Regions from separate parts of the Janthinobacterium sp. OK676 genome, predicted to be linked through region 2. Evidence: predicted binding sites of a transcription regulator. Region 2 holds the regulator's gene; the other holds the start of a gene.

Region 1 (5,807 bases), on a different contig from region 2:
ACACCACTTCGTCGCGGGGCACGGCCAGCATCACGCGCACGGCCCGCAAGGCGCTGGCCTGGGCCAACGGCGTCAGCCTGCGCGCGCCCTTGACCCAGTAATCCTTGCGGAACTGTTCGTTGACAAGGAAGGCGCGCGTCGTCTCGCGGAAGATGGGATCGGGTATCTCGGCCAGGAATTGCTGGTGCTCGGCCGTCAGGTTCAGCATGTCGACCAGAGCGGTATAGTTGGCGGACGCGACGAACTCGAGCTTGGCCTCGCCCAGCATGGCAGCGACGCTGGAAAAAGCCATGGGCTGCCAGTCGGCATTGAAATACTCATGGGCAAGATAATGTCCATCCATCGCCTTGAGCTTGTCGAAGCGGTCCGCCAGCTGCGGGTTGGCGTCCAGATAGCGCGGTTGCACGGCGATCATCCGCTCGACGAAATCGATGGCGCCGTCGACTCTGGCCAGCACGCCCTGGCCCGGGGCGCTCATGACGCGGCTATGTTCGGCCAGCAAGTCGCGCATCGGCATCATTGCGGCCCAGCCTGGCTGCGTGTTGTAGCTGATGAAGGCGACACCGCCGACTTTCAGCTTGCGCCGCAGGAAGTCGACGATCAGCGCGCGATTTTCCGCCGAAACCCAGCTCCAGATTCCGTGCAGGCAGATGAAGTCGAAATCGGGCAAGTCGTCGCGGCGGCAAAACTGCGCGAACGATTCGTCCGTAAATTGCGCGCCGGCGCCGGCCGCGCTGGCCAGCTCCTGCGCAAAGGCGGCCTGGGACGGATTGAAATCATTGCCATGCCAGCGCGTGGCGGACGCCGCCGCATGGATGTTGGCGCTGACGCCCTGACCAAAGCCCAGTTCGCAAGCCGTGCCGCTGGCCGGCAAGGCCAGGCCGGCGGCCAGCAGGGGCAGCCGCAGGCGTAGAGGATTCAATTCTTCGTAATAGCCATAGGTATAGGCAATTTCGGCCATATAGCCGGCATTCCAGTTGCTCATCTCGATCCTGTCACGGTCAGGGGACTGTACGCATCGCACAGCGTTCGAGCGCCAGCATACCCGATCGCGCGGCGTCGCCATACGGGAAACAGACGGCGTTTGAAAGCGCAGTTCGTGGCGGCACGGCGAAGGCGGCCGGCGCGCCCTGGCCGGCCTTATTCCTCGTCGGGCTCCAGCCCCTTCAAGGCCACCTGTACGGCGCGCTGGGAAAAGCCGCGCTGCATCAGGAAGCGCATCTGCTTGCTGCGCTGCTCGGCGTCCTGCGCCACTTGCCCGAACTTGCGGCGCCATACGTCGCAGGCGCGCGCAACTTCGCCTTCGGCCAGGCCCGCCTTGAGTTCCTGCAGCGCTTCGCCGCCGATGCCATGGCTTTGCAACTCCGCCATGATGCGGCTGTTGCCGAAGCGGGCCGAGCGGCGGTGGATCAGCGACTCGGAAAAGCGCTCCTGCGACAGCCAGTTGGCTTGCTCCAGGCTGTCGAGCAAGGCTTCCACGTCATCGCCCTCCTGCGCATGGCGCTGCAGCTTGCGCCGCAATTCCATGCGGCTGTGTTCGCGCATCGACAAAAAGCGTAGCGCCCTGCCCTTCAGGCTTAGTTGTACTGCGGCCATACACCCACCTTGTCTTTCATTCCACGATCACGTCACCCAAACACAATCGCCGCCCGGCGCAACAGCGCGGGACGGCGATCATGGTCCTACCTTGCGGCAAGCCATGCGTAGGTCGGATTAGGCCCCTTGGGCCGTAATCCGACAACATTGTTGACGTCTGTGGCGTTGTCGGATTACGCGCGGCTTTGCCGCGCTAATCCGACCTACTCTGGCTTGGCTTCCGCAGCCTTGGCAGCCTTGTCGGCGGCTTTATCGGCTTTTTCCGGCTTTTCAGCAGCCAGCGGCGGCAGTTCGCGCACGCCCAGCGAAGCGCGGACCTTGTTTTCGATTTCGCGGGCCAGCGCCGGACGCTCTTGCAGGAAGGCGCGGGCGTTGTCCTTGCCCTGGCCGATGCGTTCGCCGTTGTAGCTGTACCACGAGCCGGATTTTTCCACGATCTTGGCATCCGAGCCCAGGTCCAGGATTTCGCCTTCGCGCGAAGTGCCTGCGCCGTACAAGATATCGAAGTGCGCTTCCTTGAACGGTGGCGCGATCTTGTTCTTGACGACCTTGACCTTGGTTTCGTTGCCGATCACTTCATCGCCGGACTTGATCGAGCCGGTGCGGCGGATATCGAGGCGCACGGAGGCGTAGAATTTCAGCGCATTGCCGCCCGTGGTTGTTTCCGGGCTGCCGAACATCACGCCGATCTTCATGCGGATCTGGTTGATGAAGATGACCAGGGTATTGGTGCGGTTGATGGAGCCGGTCAGCTTGCGCAGGGCTTGCGACATCAGGCGCGCTTGCAGGCCTGGCAGGGAATCGCCCATGTCGCCTTCGATCTCGGCGCGTGGCGTCAGCGCGGCCACGGAGTCGATGACGACGAGGTCGACGCTGCCCGAACGCACGAGGGCGTCGCAGATTTCCAGTGCCTGCTCGCCCGTGTCCGGTTGCGAGATCAGCAATTCGTGCAGGTTCACGCCCAGCTTTTGCGCGTAACCGACGTCCAGCGCATGCTCGGCGTCGATAAAGGCGCACGTGCCGCCCAGTTTTTGCATTTCGGCGATGGTTTGCAGGGTCAAGGTGGTTTTACCCGACGATTCCGGACCGTAGATTTCCACCACGCGGCCGCGCGGCAAGCCGCCCACGCCCAGCGCGATATCGAGGCCGAGCGAACCGGTCGACACGACTTGCACTTCTTCGATCGGTGCGCTGGCATCCATGCGCATGACCGAACCTTTGCCAAACTGCTTCTCGATCTGCGCCAGTGCGGCGGCGAGCGCCTTGGCTTTTTCCGATGCGGGTACTACAGCTTTTTTATCGTCCATATGTTCTTTCAGCCGTTCTACAGTTGCGGATTCGCGTGACGCATCTACGTGAACCGTGCAGCCTGCGATAGCGCCAGTGGGTTAAATTCTTTACACAGACAGTACTGTATAAAAAAACAGTGATCAATGCAAGCGGAACGTGGATTTGTTTTGAAACAGATCAATACAACCGCGGATTTTCATAAAAATTCGCCACCTTGCGGAAAATGAAACACAATACAAGCTTCTACCGCCGCAAGCATAGGAAGTGCACCATGCGTATTTTACTTGCCGAAGATGACAGCGTGCTGGCCGATGGCCTGACCCGCTCGCTGCGCCAGTCCGGTTATGCGATCGACTACGTCAAGACGGGCCAGGAGGCCGATACGGCCCTGTCCACCCAGGAATTCGACTTGCTGATCCTCGACCTGGGCCTGCCGAAAATGTCCGGACTGGAAGTGCTGCGCCGCCTGCGCGCGCGCGCCTCGCTGCTGCCCGTGCTGATCCTGACGGCCGCCGATTCCATCGAACAACGCGTCAATGGCCTCGACCTCGGTGCCGATGATTATATGGCCAAGCCGTTCGCCTTGTCGGAACTGGAGGCAAGAGTGCGCGCCCTGACGCGCCGCGGCGCCGGCGGCGGCGCCACCATCATCAAGCACGGCCCTCTCAGCTACGACCAGGTAGGGCGCAGCGCCTACATCAACGACCAGATGCTCGACCTGTCGGCGCGCGAATTGGGCTTGCTGGAAATCTTGCTGGGCCGCACCGGCCGCCTCGTGTCGAAAGAGCAGCTGGTCGACCATCTGTGCGAATGGGGCGAGGAAGTGTCGAACAACGCCATCGAAGTGTATGTGCACCGCCTGCGCAAGAAGATCGAGGTGGGCGGCGTGCGCATCGCCACCGTGCGCGGCCTCGGCTATTGCCTGGAAAAATACTCGGAAGCGGCGCGCCTGAACGCCGAAGCGGGCGAGTCGGCAAGCCCTGCCAGCGGACCCGCCAGCAAGTGAAGGCGCGCGAGGCGCCAGCGGACGATCCGGACGACGACGACTGGTTCGAGCCGCCCACCACGGAGCAGGACGACACCATCGAGCACTCGCTGTTCGGCGAAATCCTCGACTGGATGCTGGCGCCCCTGCTGCTGCTGTGGCCGATGAGCATCGCCATCACCTATCTGGTGGCCAAGGGCATCGCCAATCAGCCGTTCGACCATGCGCTGGAAGACAGCGTGACGGTGCTCACGCAGCAGGTCAAGCAGGCGGACGGCGCCATGCTGCGCCGCGCGCCCGACAAGAACGAAAAGGGCAGCAATAATAACGGACGCGACTTGCTGCGCGGCGACGATGTCGACACCCTGTATTACCTGGTGGTGGGCCCGCGCGGCGAATACCTGGCCGGCGACCGCGATTTGCCGCCGCCGCAGGACCCCGACAAATACCGCAGCGGCATGGTGCTGTTTCGCAACGACACCATCCACGGCACGCCCGTGCGCGTGGCGTTCAGCTATCTCGACATTCCTTCCGGCAACGACGATGAGCAAAGCCGCGCGCTGGTGCAAGTGGCGGAAACCCTGGAAAAGCGCGCCCAGCTGGCCAATGAAATCATCAAGGGCGTGATCTTGCCGCAGTTCATCATCCTGCCCGTGATCCTGGCCCTCGTCTGGTTTGCCCTGGCGCGCGGCCTGTCGCCGCTGGCGCAATTGCAGGAACGCATACGCGCGCGGCCGCCCGACGATCTATCTCCCATCGAATCGGGCCAGGTACCCGAGGAAATCACGCCGCTGGTCGGTTCGCTCAACGAGATGCTGGCGCGGCTGTCGCTGTCGATCGACATGCAGAAACGCTTCATCGCCGACGCGGCGCACCAGATGAAGACGCCGCTGGCCGGCATGCGCATGCAGTCCGAACTGGCCCTGCGCCAGACCGACCACGATGAAATCCACCGCTCGCTGCTGCAACTGGCGAAAAGTTCGGAAGCGGCCACGCGCCTGGTCAACCAGTTGCTGGCCCTGGCGCGCGCGGAAAACCAGCCGCAGGCGGGCACGGCGTTCGAACCGATCGAGCTGAGCGAACTGGCGCGCGGCGTGGTGCAGGACTGGGTGCAAGCCTCGTTTGCCCAGCATATCGACCTGGGCTTCGAACAGCCCGCGTATTCGATCATGATTTCCGGCAATGCCATGATGCTGCGCGAGCTGCTGAGCAACCTGATCGACAATGCCCTGCGCTACACGCCGACGGGCGGCAGCGTCACGGTGCGCGTGCGCAGCACCCTGGAACTGGCCATCCTGGAGGTGGAAGATACGGGCCCAGGCATCGCGCCGGCCGAGCGGGCCCACGTGTTCGAGCGCTTTTACCGCATTCTTGGCAGCAATGTGGACGGCAGCGGCCTGGGCCTGGCCATCGTGCGCGAGATTGCCCAGCAGCACGGCGCGGAAGTCGATATTTTCAACAATCCGCGCGCGCAGTCGCCGAAACTGCCGGGCACCCTGCTGCGCCTGAGCATCGCCCTGCTGTTGCCGGAGGCGCCAGAAGAGGATGACATCACGTATGGATAAGCCGAGCCCACCCGTTTCTCCGCCGCGGCCATCGCACGCGCCCAGCCCCGAGCTGCAGGCGCGCCGCGATATCCACTGGCGCAAGACGCGGCGCCTGACGGCCATCCTGTTGCTGGTCTGGCTGCTGACGGGCTTCCTGACCGTGTTCTATGCGCGCGAGCTGCTGCACCTGAACCTGTTCGGCTGGCCCCTGCCCTTCTATATGGCGGCCCAGGGCGCCTCGCTCGTGTACCTGGCCATCATCGCCTTCTATGCCTGGCGCATGCGGCGCCTGGACCGCGACTTCCATGCCGAGGAGCGAGCATGAGCGGCCAGCGCAGCTTCTTTGCCCGGCTGAGCCGCTACTACCTGCTGTTTACGGCCGGTTTCGC
Region 2 (5,807 bases):
ACCTGATCGCTTCCGAATCCGTGGCCCTGGAAGGCATGGGTTTCCGCTTCGTGCGCGACATCGGTCCCGGCGAAGCCGTGTTCATCGACGCCGACAAGCAATTGCACAGCGCCCAGTGCGCCGACAACGCCAGCCTGAACCCGTGCGTGTTCGAATTCGTCTACCTGGCCCGTCCCGACTCCGTCATCGACGGCGCTTCCGTGTACGCCACGCGCCTGAAAATGGGCGAATACCTGGCCGAGAAGATCCGCGCCGAATTGCCAGGCGTGCATATCGACGTGGTCATGCCGATTCCCGATTCCTCGCGTCCGGCCGCCATCCAGCTGGCCATGGCGCTGAACATCGAGTACCGCGAAGGCTTCATCAAGAACCGCTACATCGGCCGCACCTTCATCATGCCGGGTCAGGCGGCGCGCAAGAAATCCGTGCGCCAGAAGCTCAACGCGATCCCGTCCGAGTTCAAGGACAAAGTCGTGCTGCTGGTCGACGATTCCATCGTGCGCGGCACCACCAGCCGTGAAATCGTGCAGATGGCGCGTGAAGCCGGTGCGACGAAGGTCATCTTCGCTTCGGCCGCGCCACCGGTGATCTACCCGAACGTGTACGGCATCGACATGCCGACGCGCGACGAGCTGATCGCCTACGGCCGCACGACGGAAGAGGTGTGCCGCGAAATCACGGCCGATTACCTGGTCTACCAGGATATCGGCGCGCTGAAGCAGGCCATCGCCGACGTCAACCCGGCCCTGACGAACTTCGAGGCTTCGTGCTTCGATGGCGTCTACGTGACGGGCGACGTGTCGCAGGAATACCTGGACCGCCTGGAATATGCGCGCCACCATCCGAAGGCGGCAGCGCCCGAAGATACGCCACGTTCCCAACTGAACCTGAACCTGGCGACAACGGAAGCATAAGTACCTGCCCGGCCGATGCCGGGCTTTTTTTGGGGGCGGACCTTCAGGTCTGACCCCAGCACTTGCCTTGGGTTAAGCGGCAAGACGAGTATTTTGGAACTTCCACCATGACCACCAAAAAAAACTACGGCTTCACCACCACCATCCTGCATAACGACCGCCGCAAGGGCATCGAGCACGGCTCCTTGCACAAGCCCGTGCATACCTCCGTTGCCTTTGGCTACGCCGATGCGCGCCAGCTGGCGTCCGTGTTCCAAGGCAAGGAAGCGGGCTTCCGCTACGGCCGCCAGGGTAACCCGACCGTTTCCGCGCTGGAAGACAAGGTCAACCAGATGGAAGACGGCGTGGCGACCCTGTGCTTCTCCACCGGCATGGGTGCCATCGGCGCCGTGGTGCAATCGTTGCTGCGCGCGGGCGACCATGTCGTGTCGTCGGCCTTCTTGTTTGGCAACACCAACAGCCTGTGGCAAACGGTGACGGGGCAGGGTATCGGCGTGTCCTTCGTCGACGCCACGGACGTGGCCAACGTGGCGGCCGCCATCACGCCGGCCACGCGCATCGTGTTCGTGGAAACCATCGCCAATCCGCGCACGCAGATCGCCGACCTGAAGAAAATCGGCGACCTGTGCCGCGAAAAAGGCATCTTGTACATCGTCGACAACACGATGACGACGCCATATCTGTTCCGCCCGAAAGCCGTGGGCGCGGGCCTGGTGGTCAATGCCTTGACGAAATCGATCGGCGGCCACGGCAATGCCCTGGGCGGCAGCTTGACGGACACGGGCGTGTTCGACTGGACGCAATATCCGAATATCTTTGAGAATTACAAAAAGGCGGCGCCCGCGCAATGGGGCATCGCGCAAATCCGTGCCAAGGCCTTGCGCGACTTCGGCGCCTCGCTGGGGCCGGAGGCGGCGCACCATATCGCCGTCGGCGCGGAAACCATGGCCTTGCGCATGGACCGCACTTGCTCGAACGCCCTGGCGCTGGCCACCATGCTGGCCGCCGACCCGAGAGTGGCGGCCGTGCATTACCCGGGCCTGGCGTCGCACCCGCAGCACGCGCTGGCGACGGACTTGTTCCGCAGCTATGGCTCGCTGTTCAGCTTTGAGCTGAAAGACGGCATCGACTGCTTCGATTTCCTCAACCGTTTGAACTTGGCCATTCCAGCGAGCAACCTCGGCGACACGCGCACCCTCGTCATTCCCGTCGCCCACACGATTTTCTACGAGATGGGGGCCGAGCGTCGCGCCAGCATGGGTATCGCCGAATCCCTGATCCGCGTGTCGGTGGGCATCGAAGATGAGGCCGATCTGCTCGAGGATTTCAGCAATGCGCTGGACGCATAAGCAGCCGCGCATAATGTAAAAAAGGGCCGCGACAGTCATGCTGTCGCGGCCCTTTTTTTACGCTAAAAGCTTAATGCCAGCTGCGCATGAGTCCTACCGCCAAGCCTTCCAGGGCGAACTCATCTTCCGGCGACACGGTAATCACCTTGAAGTCCGGGTTTTCAGGCAGCAGTTCGATGACGGAGCCCGTCTTCTTGTAGCGCTTGACGGTGACTTCGTCGCCGATGCGGGCGACGACGATCTGGCCATTCTTGGCGCTGTCGACTTTTTTCACGGCCAGCAAGTCGCCATCCATGATGCCGGCGTCGCGCATGGACCAGCCGCGCACCTTGAGCAGGAAGTCGGGCTTGGCCGAGAACAGGGCAGGGTCCACGTTGTAGCTCGCTTCCAGGTTTTCCTGCGCCAGGATGGGCGAGCCCGCCGCCACCCGGCCGATCAGGGGCAGCGACATCAGCAGCGCTGCCGGCACTTTCGATGGCGGCGCTTCGGCGGCCGCGCCGATCAGGCGGATGCCGCGCGAGGTGCCGGGCGAAATCTCGATCGCGCCCTTGCGGGCCAGGGCCTGCAAATGCTCTTCGGCCGCGTTGGCCGATTTGAAACCCAGTTCATTGGCGATTTCGGCACGGGTAGGAGGAAAACCCGTGTTTTCAATCGCGTCCTTGATCAGGTTCAGGATTTGTTCTTGTCGTGCTGTCAGCTTGATCATGAGCGGTGGGTGCATACTAAAATGCTGTCTATATGAACAGTCTGTATTTTTGTACAGTATCGCGCACTATGCAAGGGGATTTCGGCCTTTTTGCGTGATTTTGAAAGAAATACTGCTATCCGGGCAAGAAAGGGGCGGCTTGGTGGGCGCGGCGCAAGCAATGATTGAATAGTTTGCGAAAGGCGGTTATAATCTTCGGCTGACCTTCCCACACCCGTCTTGACGCCGGGGTGGGCGATTATCAATCCGACCTGAAGGAGTTTGCATGCGTCATTATGAAATAGTCTTTATCGTCCATCCGGACCAAAGCGAGCAAGTGCCCGCGATGATCGAACGCTACAAAGCCAGCGTAACCACCCGCGGCGGTTCGGTTCACCGCGTGGAAGATTGGGGCCGCCGTCAAATGGCTTACTCGATCCAAAAGCTGCCTAAAGCACACTACATCTGCCTGAACATCGAATGCGACAACGAGACCCTGGTCGAGTTGGAAACAGCATTCAAATTCAATGATGCCGTGTTGCGTCACCTGACCGTTAAAATGAAGAAAGCTGAAACAGCTCCTTCGCCGATGATGAAATCGGTACAACGCGAAGACGCGGCCAAAAGCCACCGCACCGAAGCACCAGCAGCCGCTCCAGCCGCAGCCGCTTAATTTTTGACCAGGATCGTGCGCTGAACCAGCTACAAGTAACCGCCATCATTGCCGAGCGCGAAATATTGCGCTACACCCCGGCAGGGCTGCCGATTGTGAATGCAGTATTGCAACACAGTTCGCAGCAGATGGAAGCAGGGATTGCCCGTTTGACCGAGTTTGATGTTGCCGCGCTAGCCGCTGGCGAAATCTCAGGCCGGTTCAGTCAGGCAAGCTTGGGCGGGATCTATCAGTTCACGGGTTTCCTGGCCAGAAAAAGCCGCAACAGCAAGAGTTTGGTGTTTCACATCATTGATTTTAGTGCAGTCATTCCCGACTAGCGCATTTTAGATACAGGAGCCTGACATGGCATTCGGTAAAAAGTTCGACAAAAATAAGCTCAAGCTTAAAGAAAAACGCAAACAGCAAAACCCATTGTTCAAACGTAAGAAGTTCTGCCGCTTCACGGCAGCTCACGTTGAGCAAGTCGACTACAAAGACGTCGACACGCTGAAAGACTTCGTCCAGGAAAACGGCAAGATCATGCCAGCGCGCCTGACCGGTACCAAAGCGCACTACCAGCGCCAAGTCGACACCGCAATCAAGCGCGCTCGCTTCCTCGCGCTGCTGCCATACACCGATCTGCACCACGCTTAATCGGTCAGATATTCCTGGAGAAGAACTATGCAAATCATTCTGTTAGAAAAAGTTGTTAACGTCGGTAACCTCGGCGAAGTCGTCAAAGTCAAAGACGGTTACGCACGTAACTTCCTGATCCCACAACGCCTGGCACGTCGTGCTACGGCAACCGCTGTGGCTGAATTCGAAGTCAAGCGCGCCGAACTGGAAAAAGCTGCTGCCGCCAAACTGGCCGCATCGCAAGCCCAGGGCGAAAAACTGAGCGGCCTGACCGTTCAAGTTGCTCAAAAAGCTGGCGTCGATGGCCGTCTGTTCGGTTCCGTCACTAACTTCGACATCGCTGAAGCGCTGACCAAGCAAGGTTTTGCTGTTGAAAAAGCACAAATCCGCATGCCTACCGGCCCGCTGAAGATCGTTGGCGAGCACAACGTTTCGGTTGCTCTGCACACCGACGTGGTCGTGGAAGTTGTTATCGCTGTCGTTCCAGACGCGAACGCGTAATTGTCTGCGGGCCTGGCCCGCAAGCATTGCCGCACTATGAAAAGCCGGGTTCGCCCGGCTTTTTTGTGGCCTTTTTTTCGCTCAATTTCAGCCCTTTATTTTTGCCAGCACGCCGAAGCGGGTATAATTCGCGCCATGAACGCCCCCTCTGATCCGCAACTGGATTCCCTCCGTATTCCGCCGCATTCGATCGAAGCAGAACAATCCGTCATCGGTGGTCTGCTGCGCGACAATGCCGCGTATGACCGCATCGCCGACTTCATGCATGCGGAGGATTTCTATCGCTATGACCATCGCATCATCTTCGAGCAAATCGTCAAGATGGTTAACGCTTCCAAGCCAGCCGATGTCATTACTGTTTTTGAAACCCTGACCCAGCTCGGCAAGGCCGATGACGTGGGCGGACTCGCTTACCTGAACGCCATGGCGCAAAACACGCCATCGGCCGCGAACATCCGGCGTTACGCCGAGATCGTGCGCGACCGCGGCGTGCTGCGCAAGCTCATCACCGTCGCCGACGATATCTCCGGCACGGCCTTCAGCCCGCAAGGCAAGGAAGTCAAGCAGATGCTTGACGAGGCCGAATCGAAGATTTTCGCCATCGCCGAAGAAGGCGCGCGCGGCGCCCAGGGCTGGACCGCCATCCAGCCCCTGCTGACGCAGGTGGTCGAGCGCATCGACGAGCTGTACAGCCGCGACAACCAGAGTGAAATCACGGGCGTGCCCACCGGTTTCATCGACCTCGACCGCATGACCTCCGGTCTGCAGCCGGGCGACCTGGTGATCGTGGCGGGCCGTCCTTCGATGGGCAAGACGGCGTTTTCCGTCAACATCGGCGAAAACGTGGCCATCGACAGCGGCTTGCCCGTGGCCGTGTTCTCGATGGAGATGGGCGGCGCCCAGCTGGCCATGCGTATGCTCGGCTCCGTCGGACAGCTCGACCAGCACCGTTTGCGTACTGGCCGCCTGAACGACGAAGACTGGCCGCGCCTGACGAATGCGATCCAGAAGATGAACGACGCGCAGTTGTACATCGATGAAACGCCCGCGCTCAATTCCATCGAATT

Evidence for each region. The regulator LexA, encoded in region 2, represses DNA repair genes until DNA is damaged. The targets are predictions, from matches to a motif close to ACTGTATNNNNATACAGT.
Region 1: the regulator LexA is predicted to act here: its motif matches at 3,007-3,024, upstream of recA (recombinase RecA).

Annotation. Positions count from the first base shown of each region.
Region 1 covers NZ_FNHA01000003.1:338,595-344,401, forward strand. The annotation lists gene BLU39_RS08390 (class I SAM-dependent methyltransferase) at 1-985, opposite strand, end outside; gene recX (recombination regulator RecX) at 1,141-1,596, opposite strand; gene recA (recombinase RecA) at 1,800-2,903, opposite strand; gene BLU39_RS08405 (response regulator) at 3,158-3,892, shown strand; gene BLU39_RS08410 (sensor histidine kinase) at 3,889-5,436, shown strand; gene BLU39_RS08415 (DUF4212 domain-containing protein) at 5,429-5,743, shown strand; gene BLU39_RS08420 (sodium:solute symporter family protein) at 5,740-5,807, shown strand, end outside.
Region 2 covers NZ_FNHA01000002.1:353,884-359,690, reverse strand. The annotation lists gene purF (amidophosphoribosyltransferase) at 1-914, shown strand, start outside; gene BLU39_RS05180 (cystathionine gamma-synthase family protein) at 1,022-2,263, shown strand; gene lexA (transcriptional repressor LexA) at 2,334-2,969, opposite strand; gene rpsF (30S ribosomal protein S6) at 3,235-3,621, shown strand; gene priB (primosomal replication protein N) at 3,642-3,941, shown strand; gene rpsR (30S ribosomal protein S18) at 3,967-4,257, shown strand; gene rplI (50S ribosomal protein L9) at 4,285-4,740, shown strand; gene BLU39_RS05150 (replicative DNA helicase) at 4,876-5,807, shown strand, end outside.